Regions from separate parts of the Hymenobacter nivis genome, predicted to be linked through region 3. Evidence: riboswitches for the same ligand, from Rfam matches in the RefSeq annotation. Region 3 holds a riboswitch; each other region holds the start of a gene.
What was found. A riboswitch is a leader RNA that binds a small molecule or an ion and turns the genes downstream of it on or off. The one in region 3 is predicted to bind cobalamin.

Region 1 (6,939 bases), 2.1 Mb from region 3:
CCATAGGCCGACAATGGCCCCGGTGACGCTGCTAACCATCAGGCCCACAATAAGTAGCACCACGTTGTCGCGCACCCGGGCCGAGAGGGCCATCACCAGGGCCATCACCAGGGCGGCGCCGGCGGTGGCGGCCAGCACCAAGCCCCAACTGCCGCCCACGCCCAGCGCCCGGATGGCGAAGCCGCCCGCTGCGCCGCTGCCCCCGGCCAGCATTACGGCGGCCACGCCCAGCCCCGCCCCCGCCGTGAGGCCCAGTACTGAGGGCCCCGCCAGCGGGTTACGAAACAGCGTTTGCATCTGCAAGCCGCTCACAGCCAGGCCACTGCCCACGGCCAGCGCCGTCAGGGCCTTGGGCAGGCGAATCTCCCTCACGATGAACGCCCAGGCCGGGTTGTCGGCCGCCTGGCCCAGCAGAATCTTCACCACCGCCGCCAGCGGGATGCGCACGGGGCCCAGGGCAATGTCGAGCACGAAGCCCAGGGCCACCAGCCCCGCCAGGGCCAGCAGCCAAGCCGTGCGCCGCCGCCCGGCCGCGACCAGCGACGGCGGCGCGGCCGCCAGTTGGGCCGTGCTCATTTCAGCCACTGGTAATAGTAGAGCTGCCACGAGGGCAGCAGCTCGGGGTGCAAAATCTTGATCAAATCCGACAGCACGAGGTCGGGCCGCACCGCCCCCGATTCCCAATAGTCGTTGGAGCCCTGGGCGTTGGTGCGGCGGTTGTTGTTGTACACGCGGCCGGTTTGGAAGGGCGCGAAGGCGGCGTAGCGCGCATCCTGGGCCAGGATATCGGCCTTGGTGGCGGCGGTGCCGGTTTGCAGCCAGTAGTCGGCGGTGAGGGCCACGGGAGCCACGGTTTCGAACGACAGCGCCAGGCTGCCGCTGGGGGCCCGGGCCTGGTCCCAGGCGTAGGTGCAGCCCGCGTCGCGCAGGAACTGCGTGAGGTAGCTGTCGGTATCGGGCACGTACCACACGTCCTTAAACGGCAGGCCAACAACCACTTTAGGCCGCTGGGCGGCGTAGTGGCCTAGGGCCGCCAAGCGGTGGTAGGAGCGGGCCACCTGGTCAAATTTCCGGTTCACCAAATCTTCCTTGTTGAGCAGCGCGGCCAGCACTTTTACCCACTCGGCGCGGGCCAGGGGCGTGGTTTCCACCCACTCGGAGTTAATCATGACGGGCACGCCAGCGGCTTCCAGCGTCTGGAAGCGCGCCAGGCTTTCGCCGGGCCAGCCGGTGGCCATCACCAGGTCGGGGTGATGGGCAATAAGCTCTTCGTTGTTAAGCTCTTTGCCCTGGCCTACCTCGTAAATCTTGCCGGCGGCGATGCGCTGCCGCACCGGCGCGGCCGAGGCGTACTTGAAGCTACCCAAGCCCACTACCAGGTCGGCGGCCCCCAGGAAATCGGCCAGCGCTACGTGCATCGACGATAGGGCCACAAGGCTCCGCAGCGGCGTTTCGATGACGTGGGCATCGGCGTAGCCCGCTGGCCGCCCCGCCCCGCGGGGCACCAGCAGGTAGCGTGTAGCCGTGGTTTTCTGCTCGAACGGGCTCAGGATGGTGACCAGCTTGCCGCCCGCTACGTAGCTGATGGTGAAGCCCTTGGCGTACTGCACCGCAGTGCGCCCACGCGGCGCCCCGGCGACCGCTGCCCGAGGGGTAGCCGCCGGGGAAATTGTCGTTTGGCCAACGCCGGGCCGGGGCCCCACCAGCAGCAGAGCCGATAGCGTGAGGGTGCGCCAAACAGCAAAAAAAGGGGGTTTGCCGCCGGCACAGCCAGCGGGAAGCGGGGGGTTGGGCATGGTACAACGAGCCTTTCTGCCGAAAGCTGTGACTGTATGGAGCAAGCGGCAGGTCTTCTGACTTCCCCCGCCGGCCGATGGCCTTCCCATCCCCAAGAGGACAGTGGCGCCGTGTATCGGTCGGTTGGTGAGGGGGTTACAGCAGCGGAGACTGTCCCGGAATTACACCGGCTTCCCTTTTAAAATCGTTCCGCACCGCGGAAACGATTACCATTTGTTGGTGCAAAGGTAGGCTGAATTATTGGCCGCCGTGCGCTGGAGCCCCAAATTTGGCTACAGTCCAGCCGCCGCCCGCACGAAGGCCACGCGCGCCGCCACCGTGGTTTTAGGCAATTCCAGCACCGCAAAACCCAACCGCTGGTAGGTGCGCCGCAGGGCCCCGTGCAGCACCGTGGCCTCGGCAAACGTCTGCCAGCGCTCGGCGTCGTTCACGTAAATATCAGCCCACGGCGGCGCCAAAAACACCACCGGCTGGTATGGGTGCGCCGCCACTGCGGCGTAGCACGCAGCCGGCACGAGTAGCCCCGCAACCTCTAGGTAGGCAACGACATCAGGTAGCCCGCGGTCAAAAAATGTGACGCCGCCGCGCCGCGACGCCGCCGCGTGGTCGGCCACCATGCGGGCCATCGCCAGTTCGGCAAAGCCTGCCAAATCGAGCCACGGCACCCGGCCGCTACCCAGCGCCACCTGCTCCTGGATGAGCTGGCGCGACACTTCATCAGCCCCCGCGAAGCCAGCGGCTCGCAGGGCCCCCAGCAGCGTAGTTTTACCGGCCCCGGGCCCCCCGGAGATGACGTAAAGGGGCATTTTTATTATTACGCTCAATTACAAAGGCTCAATCATACAACTAGATAACCATTAGACCTCTTTCCTAAATAAGAATCACTTTTTCAATATTTAATAAAACTTACGCAGCCTCAAGTACAAGAACAGGAATAGATGAATTCTGCAATTGCTGCCGCAGCCATTCAGCCCAGGGTAGGCAGGCGGCCTGGTAGATGGTGCGGCCGATGGCGCGGGCGTATTGCCGCAACGTTACCCAGACTAAATAGCAACAAGTCAAATGATTGCGCTGCGCCTGCGCCTTGCGGCACTGGCATTTCTCGGAACCCGTTAATTGCTTGAAACTCCGGTGAAACTCCTCCACCTGCCAGCGTACCTGCACCGCCTCAATAACCATTTCCCGATTGAGATGAGCTGCCAAGTAATTGGTTATCACCCATTCAATGCTGCCGTCTATGGTAACCAGCTTGAAAAGTTTGACCCCAAACGGTACTTGTTGCAGGCGCACTTCCACGCCCCGGCTCCAGCCCCCCGCCGGCGGGTCGAGCGTGTTCAGGGACTGATAGCCCGTTTCCTTCCCTAAACTCACTAACCGATTGCTTTTCAGGGTGGTGAAAAACGTCCAACCGGCTTGCTCAATCACTTTCAGGTTCTCGCTGTTGGCATACCAACTATCAAAGAGCAGGGTGCGGGCCTGAATTTTTCCCTCTTCCACCACTTGTTTGAACATGGCCTGGAAGTGGTCGTTTTTCGTCAGCCCGTCCTGAGCAGGAGCGTATATGCGGAAGTCTAGCGACAGAAAATCACCGCTTTCGCCGCTGCTGTGGAATAGATTAACCAGCCCAATGCCCGTGACCAACCCGTGCACATTGCCCGAATATTGTCGCTGCGCTACTTCAATGAAGCGACTGTAGCGCTTATCCTGCACACTATCATCCACCAGCAGAAATGCTTCGGGTGAGTCGGCTACCAAAGGCTGTACCAACTCCCGTAACTGACCCGCCGAAAACGTGTTATTGCGCAAAAAGCGATATACCTGATCGTGGCTCATCTCTGGCAGGTGGACGGCCAAATGCGCCCCTATATAATTGCGCGGGGTGTTGAGCAAAAAATCAATGCAGGTCCTTTGGGTTAGCATAAAAGGTCGTTTTTAGCCCAAATTACGCCCTGTGCGTAAGTCCGATAAGTCCCAGAGCAGGCCGCGCTTGTCGTGGGCAAACGTACGGAGTACGTCGGTCACATACGGTTGGAGCTTGCTGAAGGTGGCCGAGTCGCGCGAGGCCGGGTCGCCGGGGCCCTGTGCCCAGCCCGAATTATGTACGCCCGTTTTGGGGGCCGGCTGGGGGCTGGGCTTGGCCTCCTTGTTCCAGCAGTCGTCCAAAAACACAAACAGCGTCTGAATGTGGTGCTTGACGGCCAGGCCCAGGTACTGGTCGACGCGCTTTTTGAAGCCCGCCGGGTCTTCCTGATACGCCAAGCTGTGCAGAAACACGCGCATGGTATTGAACCCAATGCCCTCGGCGTAGCCCAGTTCCCGGTCGATGGTGGTGAGGTCGAACGTGGCGGCCTGCCACATTTCGAGCTGGTTGATGGCCGTACTGGGAATAAAATTGGCCCCTGACATCCAGGAATGGGCTTTGTACCAAGCATTGGCTTTGGCTTTGCCGATCGGCCAGCGCTGGCCCGCCATCGCGGCGCTGGTGGCAGCGCCACCGGTGGTTTTGGTTTTTTGGGCGTAGCCACTGCCCGAAGCCAGCAGGAGCAGTACGAAAAGAAACAGGTGTTTCACGAAAGGAAAAGGATGGGAATACGCTCGTGGAGCAATTAAAAAAAGGGCGGTGGTCCAAAGCGAGATGATTTCGGTATTTCACTCAATTTATGATGTCTGAATATTCGTCCTTCCAGCTTTCCTGACGTGTTTTTAAGCTGACTTAATTAACAAACTAAAGGTCCGGTATCATCCTGCTTTGGACCACCGCCACAATAGTTATTGGCTCGCGGAAGCGCGGTGCCCAGTGCACCCCCTGCCGGCCCACTGTGAGGCGGCGGGCCGGCCCGCAACCGGCGGTGCCGAGCAAGGCGGCCAAGCCCAGCGTAAGCCACCGGAGCCACAGTCCGTTCAGGCGGTTCGAATAATGCACATCCATTAAGGCCATGTTATGGTTGTTTAGCGCCTGAAATCGTCCTGCACCCGCACAATATCTTCTTCATCGGAGGGCTGCACGGCACTGGTATGCTGCCATGTTTCGGCCAGCAGCCCCCAAGCCCCACTAGGCGGTGCCGCTCCCCCTGTTGCAGGGCAGTCTAGTTACCCACATTATAAGCCACTACTTCGCCCTATTCGTCGGAAGCGCTAACGGCGACGCCCACTGGCCCCTGCACCACGCGCTAAACCTCGGCCCGCCGATGGTGGTACTGCCACGACAGCAGCTAATGCAGGGCAACCAACAGGATTTTCGGGGTCAGCTTACCCGAAATCATAAGCTGGTCTATCGGCAGCCCATCAAAATACTGGTTGGCAAACTGCTGCGCCTGGCTTTCGTCGATGACGAAAAAACCGCCCCAGGGGCGGGTGGCATCCTACCGCTCGATGCGGAGGCCGGCGGCCTGTAGCTGCGCGGCCGTATGAGTAAAAAGCTGCGGCTTTTTGGCTTCTAATGAATGCATGATAAGTATGTTGGGGTAGTTGGCACAGAAAGCCAGACGGAAGGAATTAGTTGTCAAGAAGTCATCAGGGCCTAGCTTGACTAGCGGGTGCGCCGGCCACGGCCCGGCGTACTGGCCCCCGCTTTCTCTTCTTCGGCCAGTATTGCTCCCGGACTATTCTGCAGGTATAGCCGTTGCGCATTCGGGTTGTTGGGGGCGCCGGTACCTTGAAAATGACTCACCCGCAGGCCGGTTACATGGTCGGTTTCGATACCATGGGAAAGGAAGGAGCTGCGCGGGTTTAGCCAGCGCAAGGCAAAATCGTCGATGATCAGCCCGATGACGTATTGGGCCAGAATGCCGGGAATATCGCGGGCAAATAGTTGGTTTTTTTCGCTCATTATGCCGCGTAAATCCACGTTGCCACCGGCCACGCCATTGAGTGGGCTATCGATAAAGTCGAAGGTGACGTGGCGGAAGGATAGGTCTTCAATCACGCTTTCCGGCGTACCATAGACCAGAATACCGTTTTCGCCTCGGCAAGTAATGTTCTCGAAACGCACGTTTTTGATGCGACCCAGCTTCACGTTTTCCTTGCCGCGAATGGCCGAAATGTGAATGGGTTCGCCGTTGCCCCACCAATCGCCGGTGCGCAAGTGAGTGTCAATGTTGATGTTGGTAAACGTGAGGTTTTCCAGCGAGCCCTCGTCCCGCAGGAAGATGCCGATGCCGCGGGTGGAATTGGTGATATTGACGTTGCTGACCGTGACGTTGCGCACCGTGTTCTGGTCCAGAAAACCAATGCGAACGCCGCTGGAGTACGATTGCAGGTTGCAGTTGCTCACGATGATGTTCTCCGAAACGTGGCGCTGCCCGCTGAACCCGGGAATCTCGAAGTGGTGGTCGTAGCCGGTGATGGCGATGGCGTCGTCGCCTGCCCGGATGTCGCAGCCCGTGATAGTGACGTTGCTGGAACTCGTGATGTCGATGCCGTCGGCGTTCGGAGCCAGCAGCGACGACCATATTCGCACGCCGCTCACCCGTACGGCGTCGCAGTCGGAAAAATGCAGCGTCCAGAACGGAGAGCGCAACAGCGAAACGTCGGCGAGGCGCACGTTTCGGCACTGCGCAAAAATCACCATCTGCCGGGGCCGGGGTTCGCGGGGTTCCCACGGGCCGTCGCCAATACCGGTAGCAACGTGGCGAAAGTTATTTTTCTGGCGAGTGTAGCGGGTGGTGACGGTATCAATTTTCTTGGCGCGCGTCACGTCGAAGTAAGCCGGGTCGTTGCCGTCGATAGTACCCAGGCCGGTGAGAGCCACGTTTTCGGCCAGTTCGGTGTAGAGGATGCCGTAGTGGTTGGTGCCGTATTCGGGGTACTTGGGCAGCGTATAGGCCCGGTAATCGTTGATGTTGGGGCTGCCCAAAAGAACGGCTCCGCTTTCCAGGTGCAGATTCACGTTGCTTTTCAGGCTGATAGTTCCCGTAAGAAAAGTGCCGGGTGGCACGTCCACGGTGCCACCGCCGGTGCGGTTGCACACGTCAACGGCCTTTTGGATGGCGGCCGTGGCCAGGGTTTTGCCGTCGGCCACGGCCCCGTAGTTGGTGATGGCGTATGTTTGGGCACGACCGTTGAAACGGGCGATGCACAGAGCGCTCAGCAGCAGGAAAAACCGGGTTAGAAGCATAAGACTGGGGATATCAGGGGTTAGCG
Region 2 (6,939 bases), 1.1 Mb from region 3:
AAGGCGGGGCCGTGCCAGCGCAGCTCTACCGCGAGGGCAATGCGTGGGCTTCGTACGTGCACTTGTACTGGGGCGAGAATTCCGCTTTCATCCGGCAGCTATTGCAGACGGCGGCGGTTGTGCCACCACAGTAGCCCCGCCATGCCCACCACCACGGCAGCGCACACCGCGTGGTTGAGCCGCGCCACGCGGTTGATTTCCTGGGGCGCCAGCGGGCGGGGGTTATGGCCGATATAGGGCTTGGACACGAGCTGCCCGTGATAAGAGTGCGCCCCTCCGAAGCGGCAGTTGAGCACGCCGGCCAAGGCAGCCTCTGGATAGCCGGCGTTGGGGCTTTTGTGCTGGTTGCCGTAGGTGAAGATGAACCGAAACCCTCGTCCGCTGCCAGCCAGCAGGGCCAGCAGCCCGGCCGTGAGGCGGGCGGGCAGCAGGTTGGCCACGTCGTCGAGCCGGGCGGCAAACTTGCCGAACTGCTCGTAGCGTGGGCTGCGGTAGCCCACCATCGAGTCGAGGGTGTTCACCATTTTATAGGCCATCAGGCCGGGCACGCCAGCCAGGGCATAATACAGCAGCGGGGCCACCACGCCATCGCTCAGGTTTTCGGCCAGGCTTTCGAACACGGCCGTGCGTATTTGCTGGGCATCGAGCCCGGCCGTGTCACGCCCCACGATGCGCGCCAGCTGGCGCCGTCCGGCGGCTAAGCCGTCCTGCTCCAACACCTCAAACACGGCCCGGCCCTCGCGCACCAGGCCCGTATTGGCCAGGCCGAAGAACACCCAGGCACTGTTGACCGCCACGGCCACGGGGGCCGGGCAGTGCCGCAAAGCCTTTTCCAGCACGAGAAACGCCCCGAAGGTGCCGCCCACCAGGCCGCCCGCCAGCACCGCACCCTTGGCCAAGCGGTGCGAACCGTGGTTTAGCCGCTGCTCCCCGGCGGCGATGAGCGCGCCGTACGCGCGCACCGGATGGGGCCAGCCTTCGGGGTCGGCCAGCAGCAGGTCGAGAGCATAGCCCAGGGCCAGCGGCGCGGCTATGCGGGTAAATCGGTCCATTCGCGCAGGGCGTTGATAAGCAATTGGTTGTCGGCCGGGTGCCGGGTGCACAGTCGGAAGTGAGCCGGCGTGAGGCCCCGAAAGTTGGTCGCGTCCCGGATGAGCAGGCCGTGTCGCGCCAGCAGCCAGCTTTTCAGGGCGGCCGCCGTGCCGTGCCGCAAAGCACCCACAAAGTAGTGGGTATGGCTGGGCACAATAGCCAACGAGTCGTTAGCGGCCAGCCGCGTGGCAAAGCTGACGCGTTCGGCCAGCAGCTGCGCGGTTGGCGGCTGCACGGCCGCGAAGTGCTCGAAGATAAAATGGCCCGCCGCCGCCGCCAGGGCATTCACCGTCCACGGGGCTTTTTCGTGGGTAAGCCGGGCAATAAGGCTTTCCGAAGCCAGCACATACCCCAGCCGCAGGCCCGGAATGGCGTAGGCTTTGGTCATCGAGCGCAGAATGAGCAAGTTGTCGAACCGGTCGAGCAGTGGCCGGGCCGTGGCAATGCTGGTCGTGAATTCGATAAACGCCTCGTCGAGCACGAATACAGTCTGCGGGTTACGCGCCAGCAGCGCGGCCAGCGCCGGCTCGGTGAGCACGCTGCCGGTGGGATTGTTGGGGTTGCAGACGAACACCACATCCGCCGCCAGCGGCCCGTCCGCCCTCAACTGCTCCCACGCCAAAAAGCTGAGTTGGTGGCCGTGCCGCCGGGCCGCGTCCTCGTATTCGGCAAAGGCGGGCGTGACAACGGTAGTGCGTTTTCCGGCCCAGGCCTGGGCGATTAGGTAGATGCTTTCGGTGGTGCCGCTGCTCATCAGCACCTGGCCGGGGGGCAGGCCGTGGTGGGCGGCTGCCCGGGCGGCAAGGCTTTCGGCCAGCACCTCGGGGTAGCGGTTCACGGTGCGCCATTGGCTGAACACGTAGTCCTTCAGGCCCGCCGGCTCGCCGCCGTACCAGACGTTGGTGCTGAAATCGGCCACGATGGCGTGGGGATGGCGGTAGGCGTCGTCGCCGTGTCCGTGGAGCATGGATAGTTGCGGGTAATCAGTTGCGCAGGGCCGCGTAAATCTGCGGCAGGTCCACGTTTTCGCGGATAAGGGCCGCCAGCCGGTCGTATTGCGCGTTTTTAAAGGCGGCGAAGTCAAGCGGCGCGCTCGCTTTTTGTTCGGTGTAGGGGGCCACTAAAAAATCGATAACCGCCGGATTGTCGAGAATGCCGTGCAGGTAGGTACCCCAGCAGCGTGGCCCGGCAAAGTAGCCGTCGGGGGTGCCGTCGTCGAGCGTGGCCACGGGCTGCGGAGGGCCCTCGGCAGTGGTTTGGCCCATGTGGATTTCGTAGCCCAGGCAGTCGGCGGCCGCGCTGCCCCGGAAGGCAAACCGCCGTTGCCGGGTGGTTTTTTCGCCTTGCAGCACCGTGCGCACGGGCAGCAGCCCCAGCCCGGCGGCGGCGGGCACCGGGCCTTCCACCCCGTTGGGGTCTTCCACCGAGCGGCCCAGCATCTGGTAGCCCCCGCAGATGCCCACCACGGTTTTGCCCGTGCGGTGGGCCCGCACGATGGCCGCCCCCAAGCCGCTGTTAGTGAGTGCTTTTAGGTCGGCGATGGTGTTTTTGCTGCCGGGCAGGATGATGATGTCAGCCTCGCCGATTTCGTCCGCCTCACGAGTAAAGAACAGGTCGACGCGGGCGTCGTGGCTCAGGGTGTCGAAGTCGGTGAAATTCGACAGCCGCCCCAGCAGCACCACGGCTACCCGTACCCGGCCGGCCGGCCCGGCCGCGCGGCGCTTGTAGGCCAGAGCCACGGAGTCTTCCTCCTCCACAAAAATATCGCGGAAGTAGGGCAGCACGCCCACTACCGGCACGCCGGTCAGGGCTTCGAGCTGCTGCCGGCCATCGGCAAACAGCCGCGCATCGCCCCGAAATTTATTAATGATAATGCCTTTTATGCAGGCTTTTTCCTCAGGTTCCAGCAGGGCCAGCGAGCCGTACACACTGCCAAATACCCCGCCCCGGTCGATGTCGGCAATGAGGTAGGTGGCGGCTCCGGCGTGGCGGGCCATGCGCAGGTTGGTGATATCGCGGCGCTTCAGGTTTAGCTCCGAGATGCTGCCCGCGCCCTCCAGCACCACCGGCGAATGGCGCGCCGCCAGCCGGTCGAAAGCTTGGGTGGCGGCGGCAAACAGTTCCTGCCGGTCGTTTTCGCGGAAGTATTCGTAGGCCGACTGCGTGCCGATGGGCCGGCCGTTGAGCACCACCTGCGAGGCCTGGTCGGAGGTCGGCTTGAGGAGCACTGGGTTCATGTCGACGTGGCACGGGATGCCGGCGGCCTCGGCCTGCACCGCCTGGGCCCGGCCAATTTCGAGCCCCTCGGGGGTTACGTAGCTGTTCAGGCTCATATTTTGCGCCTTAAACGGCGCGGGGCTGTGTCCGTCCTGTCGAAAAATGCGGCAAAAACCCGCCGTAATGACGCTCTTGCCCACATCCGACGCGGTGCCGACAAACATAATGGGACGAAGCATGGGGAAGGTATAGAGTAGGAAGGGCGGGTAAAAGGACCAAGTATTACCCTTGGCCCGGGGCAGTCGCCGCTGGCCAATAGTTCTCAAACACCAGCTCGGGAAGGCTCATCCGGCTCGCCCAGCCCGCGGTTTCGAGCATGGGGCGGGGGTAAAACTCTGCCACGTGGCCCAGGCAGAGGATGGCCACGGGCTGCGCCCCGTCCGGCATCTGCAAGGCCAAACGAACTTGTTCGGGGTCAAAAATCGACACCCACCCCATGCCGAGGCCTTCGGCGCGGGCGGCTAGCCACAGGTTTTGGATGGCGCATGACACCGAGGCGAGGTCCATTTCGGGTAGCGTGCGCCGGCCGAAAATGTGCGCCTCCCGCCCTGCCATGAGGGCGGCCACCAGCACTTCGCCGCACTCGCGGAGGCCTTCTACTTTCAACTGCAAAAACGCGCTGGCCCGCTCTCCCAAGGCTTCGGCGGTACGCAGCCGCTCTTGCTCCACGAGCTGGTGCAAGGCGCCCCGCAGGGCCGGGTCGGTGATGCGCAGGAAGCGCCAGGGCTGCATGAATCCTACGCTCGGGGCCTGGTGGGCGGCTTGCAGTAGGCGGTGCAGCACCTCGGGGGCAACGGGGTCGGGCAGAAAATGGCGGATGTCGCGGCGCTCGGCTATCGCCCGGTACACGGCTTCAATCTCGGCGGGGCTGAACTGGTTCAAGCAGGTAAGGGATTGGCAAAGTGAAGAAGCAGCGCGGAGGCCAAGGTAATAGCCACAACCCGCATCTCGTCTGCTACCAAGGTTATCAACTGATTTTTAAACGTATAGCCCAGTGTGCCGATGCGTAGCGCATACGTGCCCGGCTTGAGTTCACCGAGCCGAAACTGCCCCAGCGCATCGGTGCTGGCGCCGCGGGGCTGGCCCACCAGCCCTGCGCTCACGCCCACCAACGGCCAACCCGAGAGCGAGTCGGCTACGGTGCCCCGCAGGGCCACCGTACCTTGGGCCGCCGCCGGGTGCACAACAACTAGACCAATCGCGTACAGGCTCCAAAATACTGATTTTGAGCTAAATAATGGGGTAAGGTGCTGCCCGGCGCGGCGCGGGTCCGGGGTGAGCAAACGGCTCCGCCAAGCGGCCTTACGCCAACAACAACTATGGTAGACTATTCCCCCGGCACAGCCGGGGAGGAGCGAGGGGTTGGGCATGGTACGACGTGCCTTTCTGCCGAAGGCCGGGACTGTATGAAGCAAACGGCAGGTCTTCTGACTTCCCCCACTAACCGACGACCTTCCCATCCGGAACCGGACAGTGGTATTGTATATCGGGCAGCTTTGGAGGGGGTTACAGCAGCGGAGACTGTCCCGGAATTACACCGGATTCCCTTTTAAAGTCGCCCCGCACCGCGGAAGCGACTACCAATTGTTGGGACGAAGGTAGGGGATGAAGTCGTTTTGTGAGCGGGGCAGGGCTCGACACAACATTATCCCAGCCCCTGCGCGCTTTCTACCAGCGTATAAATTCCAATCCCAATTGAAAAAGCCCCCACCGCATAGTTGAGCCACTTGAGCGAGGGCTGCCACTGGCTTGAGAAACGTGCCGTCGAAAAGGCAAACAGGCACCCGTAAGTTGTCATGGAAATTAGAATACCGGCACTTTGGAGCACGATAATCCACACGGCGGCCGTGGTGTTGCGGGCCGCCAGGGTGAGGGCAATGGTGCAGGCCCCCCCGGTGCCGGCCAGCCCATGCACCATCCCCACCCAGAATGAGCGGCTAAGCCCCGCGGGCGCTGGTGGGGTTATTAGCACGGGTAAAGGTTTTACTTGGCGGAAGTTGCGCCGAATAGCCAGTACTCCCAGCCATATCATAAGTGGCCCGATAGCCAGCTCCACCTGTGCCGCGATGTGGAGCGAAAGCGTTGACTTCAGCAGCAAAATGAGGCTGGCAAACACCACGAGCGTTAGCGAGTGCCCCAATGCCCAGTGCGACGAGCGCCAAATGACGCGCCACAATCGTCCCGTACCCTTTTTTTGCTCGGTGGCCAGCACCGCCACGGCGGCCATGTGGTCGGGCTCGAAGGAGTGCTGTACCCCTAGCAAAATGGAGTCAAGGAATAACGGATTTAACATTGACGCAGAAGAAGATATCTTTTTAAAGTGCTAATTCAGACTGAGCGGTAAATCCCGAGGGTAGCCCGCTCGTTTGATGGACTGGCTGGCGAAGATTGGGCAAACTTACCGGGGGACTGATTGTAGCAACTCTGGTAGGCGAATACCTTGCGCCAGTTAAACACCCTGTCGCCGCCACTAGTTACTAAAACCTGCTGAGATAAAATCTGCTTATCCAACAAATTGCCTTCGCTAAACACACCATTTATTCTCATACAACCATGCGCGAAATCAAACGCCAGCGCGTAGTCCGCACCGATGGGAAAGCCATCAACCTGGTGCAGCGCCGGGGCCACCTTTCCTACTGCTATAACGCCTGCTGCTGCGGGCGCGTGGACAGGGGCTACGCTGCCGTGCCCGTGGAATTGTACAAAAGCGAGTGGCTGCGTCGCAAGCTACGCAACACCGTGCACATGACCAAGGGTGGCTGCCTGGGCCCCTGCACGCTGGCCAACGTGGTGACGCTGCTCTTCGATGGCCGTTCGACGTGGTTTCACTCCATCAACAGCGACTGGCAGATACTGGCTATTTTCGATTACATCGACAGCCTGGTGGCCACCGATGGCTATCTGGCCCCGCCCGCCGAGCTGGCCGAGTACGTGTTTCAGTTCTACAGCTGGACCGGAGCCGAAACGGCCGTCGCGGCCGGGGCGGCTCCGCCCATCGCGGCCGAGGGTATTGTTTTCCTCACCCACGCCGAAACCGACCTGCTCACCCTGCACCGCAGCGTGCAGGGGCTACCCGCCGATTTCCCCAAAACGGTGGGAATTAATTTGCTGGCCATTAAAAATGAAACCCACATGGCCCAGCTGCTCGACCGTGAGCTAGCCGCCGCGCGGGTCATTGTGCTGCGCGTGCTGGGGCGGCCGAGCAGCATTCCCGGCTTTCAGGAGTTGGTGCGGCGGGCGCAGGCACAGGGCCAGCACCTGCTGGTAATCAGTGGCGCGGGCGACTTAAACCCCGAACTGGCGGCCGTGTCCACGGTGTCGCCGGGTGTGCTGCACGAGGCCCTGGCCTACCTGCAGGCCGGCGGCCACGCCAACCTCACCGCTCTGCTGCATTACCTGGCCGACCACCTGCTGCTCACCGGCTTCGGCTACGAGCCCCCGGCCACGCTGCCCGAGCACGGTCTCTACCATCCCGACTTGCCCGAAAACGGCAACCTCGCCGACTGGCTGCGCCTGCGTGACCCGGCCCGGCCCACGGCGGGCGTGCTGTTCTACCGCGCCCACTGGGTG
Region 3 (6,939 bases):
GCCAGGACCCCGCCCACGTAATGGCGGGGTTTACCCGCGAGCTGTTTTTGGCGCTGGCCCCGCCGTTTCCGAAGCTGAAGCTGGTGCGCTACGATGGCAGCCGCACCGGCGACGTGGTGGAAATCGAGCTGAACACCGGCATCAAAAAGCTGTCCTGGACGTCGCTCATCACCGACGACGGCGTGCTGCCCGACGGCACCCACTACTTCGTGGACGAGGGCCGGCGCCTGCCCCCGCCGCTGCGCTACTGGCGGCACCGCCACCTCATTGAGCCGGGGCCCCGGGGCGGCAGCATCATTGTGGACAACCTGGAGTACCGCACCGCTTTCAGGGCCCTGGACGTGCTAGTTTACCCGGCCATGTGGGCGCAGTTTGCTTGGCGCAAGCCCATCTACCGGCGCTGGTTTCGGTGAGGCGTACCTTTGCGGGCCTATGAGCTACTCGACTTCGCCCGCCACCATCGTCCTCAAAAACGGAAAAGACCATTCCTTGCGCCGCCGCCACCCCTGGGTGTTCTCGGGGGCCATTGCCCGCTTCAAGGGCGACGCGGGTGAGGGCGACGCCGTGCGCGTGGAAGCCGCCGACGGCGAGCTGCTGGGCATGGGCCACTTCTCGGGCGGCGGCTCCATTGCCGTGCGCATGCTCGATTTTGGACCCGAAACCGAGTTGCCGACGCCCGATTTTTGGGTGCGCAAACTCAGCAATGCCTACCAATTGCGCCAGCGCCTGGCCCTGACCGGCGCGGCCGGTACCAACGTGTTCCGCCTGGTGCACGCCGAAGGCGACGGCCTGCCCGGCCTCATCATTGACGTGTACGGCGACGTGGCCGTGGTGCAGGCCCACAGCGTGGGCATGTACCGCGCCCGCCCCGAAATAGCGGACGCGCTGCGCGTGGTGTTCGGCGACAAGCTGCGCGCCATCTTCGACAAAAGCGCCGAAACCGTGCCCGGCAACGCCGTACCCGACGCTCAGAATGGCTACCTGTTCGGCGAAAGCACCGGCACCGAGCACCTCGTGACCGAGAACGGCCACCAGTTTGCCATCGACTGGGAGACGGGTCAGAAAACTGGTTTCTTCATCGACCAGCGCGACAACCGGGCCCTGCTGGCCCGCTACGCCGCCGGCCGCCGCGTGCTGAACACGTTCTGCTACACGGGCGGCTTCTCGGTGTACGCCCTGGCCGCCGGGGCCGAGGTGGTGCACTCCGTCGACTCCAGCAAGAAGGCCATTGCCCTCACCGAGCGCAACGCCGCCCTGGCCCCCCATGCCGACCGCCACGCCGCCTACGCCGACGACGTGCTCGGCTTCCTCAAAAACCACCCCGCCGCGTACGACCTGCTCGTACTCGACCCGCCCGCCTTCGCCAAGCACATGGGGGCCCGGCACGCTGCCCTCATGGGCTACAAGCGCCTCAACGCCGCGGGCATCGCGCACCTGGCGCCGGGTGGGCTGCTCTTTACATTCAGCTGCTCGCAAGTAGTTAGCCCCGAGCTGTTTGAAGGCGCTGTGCTGGCCGCCGCCATCGAAGCCGGCCGCCCCGCCCGCATCCTGCACCGCCTCACCCAGCCTGCCGACCACCCCGTGAGCCTCTTCCACCCGGAGGGCGCGTACCTGAAAGGGCTGGTGCTGGCCGTGGAGTAGTAGCGTGGACTAGGTGCCTTGCGCCGTTCATTTAATACATAGCTGGGACCCTCTTTTTTCGCACACTGCAATGAGAGAGGGCCCCAACTGTTTAGATGGCTGCCGCCACCGGCCGGATGGGCGTGGGGCGGCGGGCGTCGTCCAGGGCTACGAAGGTGAAGGAGCCGGTGACGGCCAGCAGGCGCTCTTCTGAATACATCTGTTCGACGTACAATTCGACCCGTACTTGCAGGCTGGTGGTGCCCACGCGCACCACATTGCCGATGAGTTCGACCAGCGTGCCGCCGGGGATGGGGTGCGTAAAATCGACCCGGTCGGACGATACGGTGACCATTTTGAGGCGCGAGAAGCGGGTGGCCGTGATGAAGGCCACCTCGTCCATCATGTGCAGGGTAGCCCCGCCAAATAGCGTATCGTAGTGGTTGGTGGTGCCGGGGAAAACGGCTTTGAAGATGCGCGTCTCGGCGCGGGCAATCTGGTCGGCAAGGTCTTGCATAAAGCTGAGCGTAAGGGTAAAACGGTGGAGTGCGTCGTTCCTTGCCCGGTGGTGCGCGTGCCCAGGCGTGGCCGTACCGGCCCCGGCTTCCGTAGTGCGGAAGCCGGCTTGCCGGCGGTGCCAAACCTGATGCGGAGCCCCAAAGCGCGAGGGAAGCATCAAATGGCGGCCGGCAGGTCTCCTGACTTTGCGCCGCCGGGGCCCTTCCTTCTCGGCCAGCCTGGGGGCCCTGCCAATGGAAAACTAGGGGCCCCGGCCGGGGTGGCACTTACAGTAGCGCGTCTGTTCGGGAGTTGCACCCGATTCCCTTTTCATTCCGGCCCGAGGGCCAAAAACCGGCCGCTGGTTGATTTAGAAAAATCGAAGCAGCGGTAACCTGCCGCGAAGGTAAGAAGCATTTTTAGCGCTGGGGCCCAAACTTCTACCCCGGGCATCGCGGTTAGCAATGCAGTGAATACGCAACAGAAAAACCGAGTGCCCATGCGGCCGCCCGTGGCCGTCATCGGGGCGGGAGTGGCGGGGCTGGCCGCCGCCGTGCGGCTGGCCGTGGCTGGCCACGCCGTTACGGTGTTCGAGGCGGGGCCCTCGTTTGGCGGCAAAATGCACCAGTTTGAGCTGCCCGGCGGCTACCGCTTCGATGCGGGGCCCTCGCTGTTCACGCTGCCGCAGCTGGTGGATGACATTTTCCGGCTGGCCCACCGAGAGCCTACCGATTATTTTCGTTACGAGCGGCTCGACCCGATTACCAACTACTTCTTCGCCGACGGCACGCGCCTAGCGGCCTGGGCCGAGGCGGACAAGTTTGCTGCCGAAGTGGAGGAAAAGCTGGGGGCCCCGGCGGCCACCGTCACGCAGTTTCTGGCGCGCAGCGGCAAGGCCTACGATGCCACGGCGGGCACGTTTTTACACAAGTCGCTGCACAAGGCCGGTACCTACTTCAGCCCCGAAACCCTGAAGGCCGTGGGGGCCCTGCCGGCGCTGGGCCTGCTCGGCACCATGCACCAGCGCCACGCCAAGGCCTTTGCCGACCCGCGCCTGGTGCAGCTCTTCGACCGCTACGCCACCTACAACGGCTCCGACCCGTACCAGGCCCCCGCCACGCTGAGCATGATTCCGCACCTGGAGCACGGCATTGGCGCGTTCTACCCCGTGGGCGGCATCTACGCCATTGCCGAAAGCCTGTACCGCCTAGCCGAAGAATTCGGAGTGAAATTTCGGTTCAACGAGCCGGTAGAGGAGATTTTGGTGGCTGATAAACACATCACGGGCCTGCGCACGGCCCACGACGTGTACGACTTCGGCTTGGTGGTGAGCAACATGGACGTGGTGCCTACCTACCGCCGCCTACTGCCCACTCAGCCCGCGCCCGAGCGCACGCTGGCCCAGCCGCGCTCCTCCTCGGCGCTGATTTTCTACTGGGGTATCGCTCGCGAATTTCCCGAGTTGGACTTGCACAACATCTTCTTTTCCAGCGATTACCAGCAGGAATTCCAGGCCATTTTCGAGGATAAAACCGTGGCCGACGACGTGACGGTGTACGTCAACGTCACGTCCAAAAAAACGCCCGCCGACGCCCCGGCTGGTCACGAAAACTGGTTCGTAATGGTGAACGTGCCCCACGACGAAGGTCAGGACTGGGATGCTCTCACCCATAAAACGCGCCGCCTCGTGCTGGCCCGGCTGTCCGGGGCCCTGGGCGTGGCCATCGAGCCGCTCATCAAAGCCGAAAAAATCTGGACCCCGCCCGGCATTGCCGCCGACACGTCATCGTCCGGCGGGGCCCTGTACGGCAGCTCCAGCAACAACCCGCTGGCGGCCTTCCTACGCCACCCCAACTTCTCGGGCCGGCTCGACGGCCTGTACTTCTGCGGCGGCTCGGTGCACCCCGGCGGCGGTATCCCGCTGTGCTTATTATCGGCTAAGATTGTGGCGGAGCTGATTGGGTAGCGTAGTTCTGCGGCGGATACCCCGTGCACAACGTGTCATTCCGAGCGTAGCGAGGAATCTGGGGGCCCTAATTCAGCTTCCTCGCTGCGCTCGGAATGACAAAAAAGCGCCCCGCCGGGTAAGGCGAGGCGCTTTCTATATTCGGAAAGGCAATACTAATCGTAGGCCGGCTTGTCGATGCTGGGCTTGTCGTGGCCTCGGTTGGGGTGGGTGACGCCAGCGTCCAGCGCATCTTTTTCCAGCTGCTCTTCCTTGGCTTCGCTAAAATCGTCCACCGGTAGCACGCCGGCTTTTGGTTTGCCTTCGAGGTTGTGCTCGTCGGAGTTGTCGCGGTCCTTCCGGTTATCGTGGTGGGTAGGCATGGTATAAATGGGTTAGGTGGGAAAAAGAACTACTGGGTAGGGCCCCCAGCTTGGCTACTGGTCGATGGCCGTGTCGGTGGCGTTGAAGTCGGTCAGCTCGGCGTTGGTATCGGTGCCGGTGATGGGCTTGAGGGGCTTAGGCTCCATCTCGCCCATGCCTACGCGCGACTTGGGGTTTTCCATTTCGTCGGGCCCCTTGCGGCGGTCGTCGGCGTCGAGCTCGTCCACGGGGCCGCCGGGGTTGTGCACGGCCACCAGGTCGGGGTCGTCGTCGTAGGTTTCGAGGGCCGGCAAGTCTTGGTCAGCGCGGGCATCGCGGCCCTCGTCGTCCGAGCGCATGTTGTCGGCGGGGGGCGTCATCGCATCAGCGTCCTCGTTCACGCCCAGGGCCGTTGCGCCGCCGGCCGTGTCGGAGCCGAAGCCCTGCTTGCCGTCGCGGTTGCCAAAGCCGCCGCGGGCCGCCTCGTTCTTGGGTGGGTCGGCGTTGGGAATGTGGTGGCCGGCGCGCATTTCCTCGTCGGTAGTGTCGTCGTTGATGACGCGGATGGGGCGGTTGTTCGGGTCGACGGGCATGGGATAGAAAATGAAGTTGAAAGCAAAGCAGGTAGTAGAAGGGTGTACTATGGTTGGGCCCTTTGGGTTGTAAAGGAGCCCCAACCCGGGGCCCCGTACCTTTGCCCCCATGCCCGACGCTCCCGCCCTCACCCTCGTGCCCACGCCCATCGGCAACCTGGAGGACATCACCCTGCGGGCCATCCGCGTGCTGGGCGAGGCCGACCTGGTGCTAGCCGAAGATACCCGCGTCAGCGGCCGCCTGCTCCAGCACCTGGGCCTGAAAAAACCGCTCCTCAGCTACCACCTCCACAACGAGCACCAGCAGGTGCCGCGCCTGCTGGAGCGCCTCGAAAAGGGCGAAAAGATGGCCCTGGTGAGCGACGCTGGCACGCCCGGCATCTCCGACCCTGGCTTCCTGCTGGTGCGCGAGTGCCTGGCCCGCGGCCTGGCCGTGGAGTGCCTGCCGGGCCCCACCGCCCTGGTGCCGGCCCTGCTCAAGTCGGGCTTCGGGGCCGAGCGCTTCACATTTGAAGGGTTTCTGCCCGTGAAAAAAGGCCGCCAAACCCGCCTGCACGAGCTGGTGCCCGAGCCCCGGACGATGATTTTCTACGAATCGCCGCACCGCCTGGTGAAAACCCTCACCCAACTGGCCGAGGTGTTTGGGGCCCAGCGCCCGGCCTCCGTCAGCCGCGAGCTCACCAAGCTGTTTGAGGAAACCGTGAACGGCACGCTGGCCAGCCTCGCCGCCGAGTTTGGGGCCCGGGCCGCCATCAAGGGCGAAATTGTGCTGGTGGTGGCCGGCAACCCCACCCCGCCGCCCCGCCCCGGCAAGGCCGGCCGCTACGCCCGCGGCGACGAAGACGAAGTAGACGACTCTCTTGGAAATGAAGCTTATAACTCCAACGAATTTGGCGAAGACTAGCCCCGCGGCCCATCCCGTAGCGCTGGCCGCACTCGGTGCTGCCCTGCTCTGGACCGGCTGGTCGACCAGCGGCACGCTCTGGCCCCTGGGCCTGTTCGTGGGCTGGGTGCCGTACCTGCTCATGGAGCGCCGCTTCACGCAGCAGGGGGCCCGCAAGGGCCGCGTGTTTGCGGGTACCTACCTGTTTGTGCTGCTCTGGAATGCCAGCACCACCTGGTGGGTGAGCTACGCCGACCTGGCCGCCGGCATCGCCGCCGTAGTCCTGAACGCGGGGCTCATGTGCCTGCCGCTCATGGCCTTCCGCCAAACCAAGAAGCGCTTGGGGCCCCGCATTGGCTACCTCGCGCTGCCCATCTACTGGATTGCCTTCGAGCAGTTTCATCTGCGCTGGGACGTCACCTGGCCCTGGCTCACGCTGGGCAATGGCTTTGCTGCCGTGCCGCAGTGGGTGCAGTGGTACGAGTACACCGGCTTCCTCGGCGGCTCGGTATGGGTGTGGGTAGTCAACCTGCTGGTTTTCTTTGCGGTAGTCGACAAAAAAACGCTGGGATTCACCACCGGAACCGCTGCGGCCGTAGTGGCCGGGCCCGCCGATTTGGTGGGCGTACGGCCCTTCGGCACACGGTTTTTAGCGCCTTTTTTAGCGATAATACTGCCGCTTGTTTTATCCTACGCCATCGGCGCTACTTACCAGGAACAGGGCCCCGGGGCCGAAGTGGTGGTGGTGCAGCCTAACTTCAACCCCTACACCGAGAAGTTTGCCGGAGCGGCCGACTTTGTTTCCTACGACGTGCAGCTCACACGGCTGCTCGACCTCAGCACCCGGCAGCTCACGCCCCAAACCCGGCTCGTGCTCTGGCCCGAAACCAGCCTGGCGGACTACTACGTGGAGAAAACCATCGACGCCAACCCCCGCATCCGGCGCATCCGGGCCTGGCTGGGGCAGCACCCCGGTGTGGCCCTCGTCACGGGCATGACCAGCGTCGTGACCTACCCCAACAAGGAATCGGCCAGCG
Region 4 (6,939 bases), 1.1 Mb from region 3:
CTCGGCGTAGTAGACGGTAGCGTAGTTCGCCGCCACCGCCGGGCGCACGTAGTCCAGGGCCCCCCGCACCTTGATAAGGACCACCGTTTCAAACTCGCGCAGGTAGCCTTCGAGGGCGGCGGCGCTGGTCAGCAGTGGGATAATGGCTATTTTCTCGCGCAATACCGCCAACGGCACCTGGTGCGCGGCCGTGGCCAGTAAAAAGGACGGTACGCCGGCAATGATTTCGACCGGCAGCTGGTGGGCGTGCAGGTGGGCCAGCAGGTAGGCGAAAGTGCTGTAAAAGGTGCTGTCGCCCTCACTCACAAACGCCACCGTGCGGCCGGCTTCGTAGTCGGCCTTTAGCTGGTAAAAGGCTTGCTCATAAATGTGCAGCGCCGCCGCCCGGTCGTTCGCCATCGGCAAAAACATGCCGCACAATTTGGCCTCGTCCAGGTCCAGCTGGTCCAGGATGGTGCGCGAGTAGCTGCTGTGCTGCCCGTCGGCCTGCACCGAACCGGGGTAATAAATAAGGTCGGCGCGCTGCAAGGCGCGCAGGCCCTTTACCGTAATCAGCTCGGGGTCGCCGGGGCCCAGCGACACGCCGTAGATTTTGCCCGTGGGGGCTGGGGTAGGAGCCATGCGCTAGATGCCGAGCAGGTTTTTGAGTTGCGGCAGCAGCCCTTTTTTAGCCCCTATTTTCTGCTCTTCCTCGAAGAGAATACCCTTCACATTGAGGTGGTGGCCGGTTTGCTCTTTGCCTACTTCGTCTTCAAAACCAATCATTTGAATGCGGTACTTGCAGAGCTGGCAGTTCATGTTGGGGCTGCCAAACTCCACCTCGTTGATGCGCTCGTCCACGGCTCGCAGCAGCAATTCGTCGCTGCCAAAGGAAGTGGTGCAGACATATTCCTTGGCTGAGGCGGCCTGGTGCGCCTCCACCTGGCTATAGATTCGCTTGAGCAGCACGCCGGTGAAGAGGAACACCGGGAGCACTATCACCCGCCGGTAGGGCAAGCTCTCGACCAGCGGCAGCGTGTCGGCCAGCAGCGGTTTGGTCACGCCCACGTAGGCGGTGGTAGCGAAGCCGAAGCCCAGGCCCTCCCAGATGAGGCGCGTGAGCTTGGCGACTTCCGAGTTGGCGTCGGGGTCGTTGGTGCCGCGGCCCACCAGCAGCAGGCAGCACTCTTCGCGGGGCACGGGCGGGAGGCCGGCCTCGGCCTGCTCCACCATCTGGCGGGCTAGCTGCAGGAGCGGGGCCGAGATGCCCAGGTGCCGGCCCAGCGTGATTTTCAGGTCCGGGTACTGCTGTTGCAGCGAGTTCATCTCGAACGGAATGTCGTTCTTGGCGTGGCCGCCGGCGAATAGAATAGCCGGGATGGCCGTGATGTTGCGCACGCCCTGCTGGTACATCCGCTCGACGGCGGCGGCGTAAATGGGGTGGGCAAACTCCAAAAAGCCGTAGTCGATGACCCGGTCGGGGTAGCGCGGCACGAGGCCGGCCACCAGCTCCTGAAAGCCCGCGGTACCTGCTTTATCCCGGCTGCCGTGCCCACAAATCAGAATGCCTTGTTTGGTTGCCATGAGTTAGTTAGCTTAAAGAATGAAGGTGGGCCGCCGCCTCATCGAGCGAGCAGGCGTACTTACCGATGATGAACACCACCGGCATGGGCAGGGCGGCCTGGGCCAGCGCCGCCTCAATATCCGGCAGCAGGGCCGTCACCAGTCTTTGCTGCGAACCCGACACGTGTGAGATGGCCGATACGTAGACCGCGTCCGGACCGACCGCCGCTTGCAGCTTTGCCACTACCTGCGGCATATTGCTCAGGCCCATGTACATCACCAGGGTGGTGCCCGTGCGCAGCATGTTGGCCAGCGCGTCGAGCTGCTCAAAATCGTAATTGGCCGTGTGCGCCGTGCACAGCAGCACCGCGTTGCTGTGGTTGCGCTCGGTAACCGGGATGTGCACCAGGCTGGCCGCCGCCAGGCCCGCCGTGAGCCCCGGCACTACCTCGTAGGGCACCTGCTGCGCCGTCAGATACCGGATTTCCTCCGCTGCCCGCCCGAAGATGAAGGGGTCGCCGGACTTCAGTCGAACCACGCGCTTGCCCTGCCGGGCATACGCCACCATTGCTTCGTTTATTTCCTGCTGCCGCTGCCGGGGGTCTACGTGGTCGCCGTATTTTTTGCCCGAATAAATGAGCGTGGCGTCAGGGGCACACAGGGCCATTACCTCCGCCGAAACGAGGTTGTCGTAGAGCACCACATCGGCCTGCCCCAACCGGCGCAGGGCCCGCACCGTGAGCAAGTCGGCGGCTCCGGGCCCGGCTCCGACAATGCTTACCAGGGGCGCAGAGGTATCGTTAGAGGATGTCACGCGCGGGTTGCTCAAAAATGGCTAACGGGTTGGGAAATAGAAACTGGTAATTCAGCCGGGCTTTTAGTTTCTCGGAGCTTACTACTTTGTGGGGTTGCGGCTGGACGGGTCCCATATCGGGCAGCGTAAAGTCCCGGGCTCGGGCCGCCGCGGCGTAGTAAGCCCGCCGCGTGGGATGAGCGTCGGCACTGGCATTAAATACCTCCCCCCAGGCCTGCTGGCGTACGATTTCGTGGATGATGCGCACGCAGTCGTCGCGGTGAATCACATTCATGGGCGTATCGATGGCCCGGCGGCGGCGCTCGATGGCCGCCGCACTATCCGGCAGCCGGTCGTAGCCGATTAACCCGCCAAACCGCAGCACCGTGGTGCGGAACGCCGGTTCCCGCTGGAGTAGCTGTTCGAGTTGATACACCACCATGCCGCCCGGCTTAGTCGGTGCCGGCGCAATATCCTCGGTAGCAAGTTGCTCATTATCACCGTAAACTGAAGTGGAGCTGATGTACAGTACCTGCCGCACCCCGCTGGCCCGCGCCCGCTCGATGAGTCGCTCGAATTGCGCCAGCTGCTCGTCCTTGGGTTTGCCCGGTTGGGGCGGCACCGTAATAAGGAGCGTCGGCGCGTGCCAGAAAGGGCTGTCAGACAAGGCGTTTCCTGCTGCCAGCTCGATGGCAAAAGCGTTCAACCCCAACCGGCTCACTTCCGATACGCCAGCGGCACTGGTGCGGGAAACGCACATCTCATAACCATGCACTTGCAGGTACTGGGCCAGGGGAAGGCCCAGCCAGCCGCCGCCCAGCACGCTGATGGGCTGATGGGCTGATTGGGAAAGCAAGGGAAGGGGGGAAATAGAAGACATAAGTGCGCGCCGTGTCGCTGGTCAACCCTGATACAAAACCGATTCCGCCAGTAGCTCCCCGGCCAGTAGATGGTCCGCTACCAACGCCGCTGCCTTGTCGGCCGTGAGGTGCTGGTACCAAGTGCCCTCGGGATGAATGAAGACCACCGGGCCGTGCAGGCACTGGTCAGTGCACTGGGTCCGGACCGTGTGCAGCTGGCCCTTGGCCCCTGCCTGCACAATGGCCGCCCGAATGTGCGTGGTCGTATCCGCCGCCCCTTTTTTCAGGCAAGAGTCGCCATTGCAGATAAAGGCAATGCGCTGAACGGTGGAAAGGTCTTTTGCCATGAGCAGTAGCAACTAAGCCAGCCCGATTAGGAAGCTGGCCCGCCACCGGGCAAAAGGAACGAGCAACCAGCAGTCTCTGCGGTACTAAACTGGTAACCCACAGCTTTTCTCCCGAAAGCAAGGTGGAGGTAATGCTGACTGGCAGGTCTTCTGGCTCGTTCAACAACTGAGGCCTTCCCATAGCCGGCGCTACAGTGACATCTATTCTCAGGTGCGGGGCTGAACTTACAGCAGCGGGAACTGCTCCGGATTTACACCGGATTCCCTTTTAAGGGCATTCGCAAGCGAATGCACACCAATCAACGGCGCAAAGGTAGGGTTGCCCCGACCATTTAGCCGTATTTGCCCTCCTTCCCCCAGACTAACCGCACTATGTGCATCGGGGTAAATTTGCGGCTCACGTCATTGGTTTGATGTCACTACCCACCTGCTTAGCCGACGTACCGGGCTTTCGTCGGCAGAATAAAAACTTTGGCGGTGGTCTATTGGAGAGTGAAGCAGTAAATTAGGGCATGGTTTATACGCAACATTTGTGTGCCCGCTACGGCAGCGAACACATCCGCCGCAACGGCACGCAGGGCGGCCAGCCCAAATACCAGTGCAAAGCGTGCGGGTACCAAGCGCGGTTTGTGCCGGCGGCGCTCGCCAAAGCGGCGCAGTACGCCCAGGTCGAAGCCTTGCTCACCGAACGGAATTCCCAGCGTAGCATCGTGCGCGCCACCGGCGTGGCGCGGATGACCATCGCCAGGCTAATATAGGACTTACGCAAACGCGAGCGAAGGCTGGCGTAATTCATGTCGCATATACTCATCCAAAAAGCCTTGTTTGAGCTGATAGACGGTTTGTTTGGTTTGGTAGGCGGCTTGTTTAAGGCAGGTCCAAGCGCGCACGGCCAGGGCAATATGATTGCGCTGACTGCGGGCCAGCCGGCACTGGCAGGCCTGCACGCCGGTGAGTTGCTTGAGTTCGCGGTGAAACTGCTCAATCGTCCAGCGGACGCTGCTTTCGTGTTCGGCAGCGGCCGTGTGCAAGGGCTCAACCTCGTTGGTGAGGAGGTAGTCCGTCCGGTGGGTGGACACCAGTACGCGGAAGAGTTTCAGTTTGCAATCTTTGGGCATGCCCTTCACTTTCAGGATTTTGCCAGCTTCTACTTCGGCGGCCGACCAGCACAGGCAGGCCACGGGCTGGTAGGGCTGCTGGCCGCCGGAATCATCGACGAGCCGGTTGCTTTTCAGCGGGCAGTAAAATGTTTTGCCTTCGTCCAGCAGCCACTTGAACAGGGCCGTGGTGGCGTACCAGCTATCCATGAGCACCGTGCGGTATGGGATACTGCGCGGGGCCAATTGCCCGAGCATGTCGGCCACATGGTCGAGCTTGGTCTTGCCGTCGGTGTCGGGGGCGAAAAGGCGGTAGTCAATGAGCCAGAACTGGTCGGTTTCGGGGTTGACGTACACACACGTCACCAGGCCGATGCCGGCAATCACGCCGTGGGCGTTGCCGCTGTACTGGCGGCGTACGAGTTCGATGCGCCGGCTGTGGTGCTTGTCGAGCACCGTGTCGTCAAACAGGACGTAGCCCCGCGCGCTGAGCATCACCTGTGGGCGTACTTGCTGCCAGAGCTGGCGGGGGGTGAAACGCCGGGTTTTGAGAAAATAGCGCACGTTGTCGTGCGAGAGGCCCTCCAGATGCTCGGCCAGATACGTCCCCGTGTAGTTGACCTGGCTGCTCACCAAAAACTGCCCGTACAGTTGTGCCGTCACTTTCATGGCTTTTCCTTTCAAGTTACACTTTTTGCGTAAGTCCTATGTAATTGATAATTATAACCTCACTCTTCAATAGACCACTACCAAAACTTTCGCCATAAATTACTAAACATACTTGTTATCAGCATCATAGCCGTGATGAGTGGGGCCGATGATTTTGAGGAAATCGCCTAGTTTGGCCAGTAGAAAGAGGCCGTCTTCCGGCGCTACCGCTGCCTGGACAACGGCATTCCGTCCGACGATACCTTTCGACGGGTCTTTCAAGGCTTGGACGCGGCAGTTGCTACCAGCCGACCAAATCGGTCAGGTCTGCATCGATGGCAAAACACTGCGCGGCGCCGGCCCGCGGGCCTTGCACCTGGTCCCGACCGTGGCGCAACTGGCTAGGTGTATAGTCCCAGGGGATGGGAAAGGGGACTTTTGTCGTAGCTTTCAGGCAACTCTATGGGAAAAGTACCACACGGCTGCGCCACCACAACGCCGGCAACTCGGCGCCTTATCCAGCAAAGTACAGAAGGCGTACAAACGCTAGCCAAGCGCCTGGGCTTGACCCAGGGCACCGTGCGCAAGTGGCGGCGGCGTACCAGTACGGAAGAGGCTGTGCGCGGCCCCAAACCGGCCTCCACCGTGCTCACTCCCGTGGAAGAGGCGGCTATCGTGCTCTTCCGCCAGCACACGCTGCTGCCACTCGATGACTGCCTCTATGCCTTGCAGGAGACGCTTCCGCACCTGAGCCGCTCGGCCCTGCACCGCTGCTTCCAACGCCACGGCATCAGCCGCTTACCCCCGGCCGACGAGCCGGCAGCTGGGGCGGGTAAGGCGCTGTTTAAGGCCTACGAGCTGGGCTACCTGCACGTGGATTTTGCCGAAGTCCAGACGGAAGAAGGCAAGCAGTATTTGTTTGTGGCCATTGACCGCACCAGCAAGCTGGCCTTCGCTGAGTTACAGCCACAGGCCACGCAGGCCATCGCCACGGACTTTTTGCGCCGGGTCTTGCCGCAGATTCCCTACAAGGTGCATAAGCTATTGACAGACAACGGTATTCAATTCTGAAACTTGCCGCATCATACGAAAGTTGGTCGCCATCCGTTCGGCCAGCTCTGCGACGAGTGGGGCATCGAGCAGCGCTTTACCAAGCCCGCTCACCCCTGGACCAATGGGCAGGTGGAGCGGATGAACCGGACGGTGAAGGAAGCCACGATTAAGCAGTTTCACTACGAGACGAGCGCGCAGTTGGCCAGTCACTTACAAGCCTTTTTGCTGGCTTACAACTACGCCAAGCGGCTCAAGCGCTTGAAGGGCCTGACCCCGCACGAATTTATCTGTGCGGAATGGCGAAAAAATCCTACTATCTTTCATCGCGACCCAACCAAAAAACCCCTTCCCCATACACCGGGACCATACACCTAGGGCTTGAGCCTGGCCCAGGTAGCCACGGCGGGCAAAGGACAGAAACGGGCCCGCCAGCCCCGATGTGCCGACCCTGCTCTACGTGCGCGGCTGCCTCGTCAGTTTCGATGCGCTCAGGTGTCAGCCGGTCATTGCGGCCCAAATCAGCCACCAAGGCGGCGATCACCGGCTGGCCCTCCAGGGCAATCAGGCTACACTGTTGGCCGCAGCCGAACGCGCCCTGG

Region 1: another riboswitch for cobalamin. It lies ahead of DDQ68_RS01400 (ABC transporter substrate-binding protein); the one in region 3 lies ahead of DDQ68_RS14490 (acyl-CoA thioesterase).
Region 2: another riboswitch for cobalamin. It lies ahead of DDQ68_RS22780 (carboxypeptidase regulatory-like domain-containing protein); the one in region 3 lies ahead of DDQ68_RS14490 (acyl-CoA thioesterase).
Region 4: another riboswitch for cobalamin. It lies ahead of DDQ68_RS09630 ((2Fe-2S) ferredoxin domain-containing protein); the one in region 3 lies ahead of DDQ68_RS14490 (acyl-CoA thioesterase).

What each region holds. Positions count from the first base shown of each region.
Region 1 covers NZ_CP029145.1:340,319-347,257, reverse strand. The annotation lists gene DDQ68_RS01405 (iron chelate uptake ABC transporter family permease subunit) at 1-576, opposite strand, end outside; gene DDQ68_RS01400 (ABC transporter substrate-binding protein) at 573-1,610, opposite strand; cobalamin riboswitch at 1,827-2,026, opposite strand; gene DDQ68_RS01395 (AAA family ATPase) at 2,070-2,603, opposite strand; gene DDQ68_RS01390 (IS701 family transposase) at 2,704-3,717, opposite strand; gene DDQ68_RS01385 (hypothetical protein) at 3,730-4,368, opposite strand; gene DDQ68_RS24370 (hypothetical protein) at 4,857-5,192, shown strand; gene DDQ68_RS01370 (glycoside hydrolase family 28 protein) at 5,327-6,913, opposite strand; gene DDQ68_RS01365 (family 43 glycosylhydrolase) at 6,934-6,939, opposite strand, start outside.
Region 2 covers NZ_CP029145.1:2,194,004-2,200,942, reverse strand. The annotation lists gene DDQ68_RS09725 (cobyrinic acid a,c-diamide synthase CobB) at 1-134, shown strand, start outside; gene cbiB (adenosylcobinamide-phosphate synthase CbiB) at 99-1,052, opposite strand; gene DDQ68_RS09715 (aminotransferase class I/II-fold pyridoxal phosphate-dependent enzyme) at 1,031-2,059, opposite strand; gene DDQ68_RS09710 (cobyric acid synthase) at 2,076-3,548, opposite strand; gene bluB (5,6-dimethylbenzimidazole synthase) at 3,592-4,251, opposite strand; gene DDQ68_RS22780 (carboxypeptidase regulatory-like domain-containing protein) at 4,248-4,553, opposite strand; cobalamin riboswitch at 4,770-4,969, opposite strand; gene DDQ68_RS09695 (hypothetical protein) at 5,015-5,662, opposite strand; gene cobN (cobaltochelatase subunit CobN) at 5,923-6,939, shown strand, end outside.
Region 3 covers NZ_CP029145.1:3,266,438-3,273,376, reverse strand. The annotation lists gene DDQ68_RS14500 (SRPBCC family protein) at 1-413, shown strand, start outside; gene DDQ68_RS14495 (class I SAM-dependent rRNA methyltransferase) at 433-1,641, shown strand; gene DDQ68_RS14490 (acyl-CoA thioesterase) at 1,733-2,137, opposite strand; cobalamin riboswitch at 2,292-2,492, opposite strand; gene crtD (1-hydroxycarotenoid 3,4-desaturase CrtD) at 2,618-4,084, shown strand; gene DDQ68_RS14480 (hypothetical protein) at 4,240-4,446, opposite strand; gene DDQ68_RS14475 (hypothetical protein) at 4,501-5,019, opposite strand; gene rsmI (16S rRNA (cytidine(1402)-2'-O)-methyltransferase) at 5,129-5,923, shown strand; gene lnt (apolipoprotein N-acyltransferase) at 5,910-6,939, shown strand, end outside.
Region 4 covers NZ_CP029145.1:2,174,370-2,181,308, reverse strand. The annotation lists gene cobI (precorrin-2 C(20)-methyltransferase) at 1-621, opposite strand, end outside; gene DDQ68_RS09645 (sirohydrochlorin chelatase) at 625-1,563, opposite strand; gene cobA (uroporphyrinogen-III C-methyltransferase) at 1,571-2,356, opposite strand; gene DDQ68_RS09635 (NAD-dependent epimerase/dehydratase family protein) at 2,343-3,191, opposite strand; gene DDQ68_RS09630 ((2Fe-2S) ferredoxin domain-containing protein) at 3,237-3,542, opposite strand; cobalamin riboswitch at 3,666-3,857, opposite strand; gene DDQ68_RS09625 (transposase-like zinc-binding domain-containing protein) at 4,055-4,300, shown strand; gene DDQ68_RS09620 (IS701 family transposase) at 4,304-5,308, opposite strand; gene DDQ68_RS22775 (hypothetical protein) at 5,411-5,569, opposite strand; partial or broken gene DDQ68_RS09615 (IS481 family transposase) at 5,750-6,715, shown strand; gene DDQ68_RS09610 (ISAs1 family transposase) at 6,780-6,939, shown strand, end outside.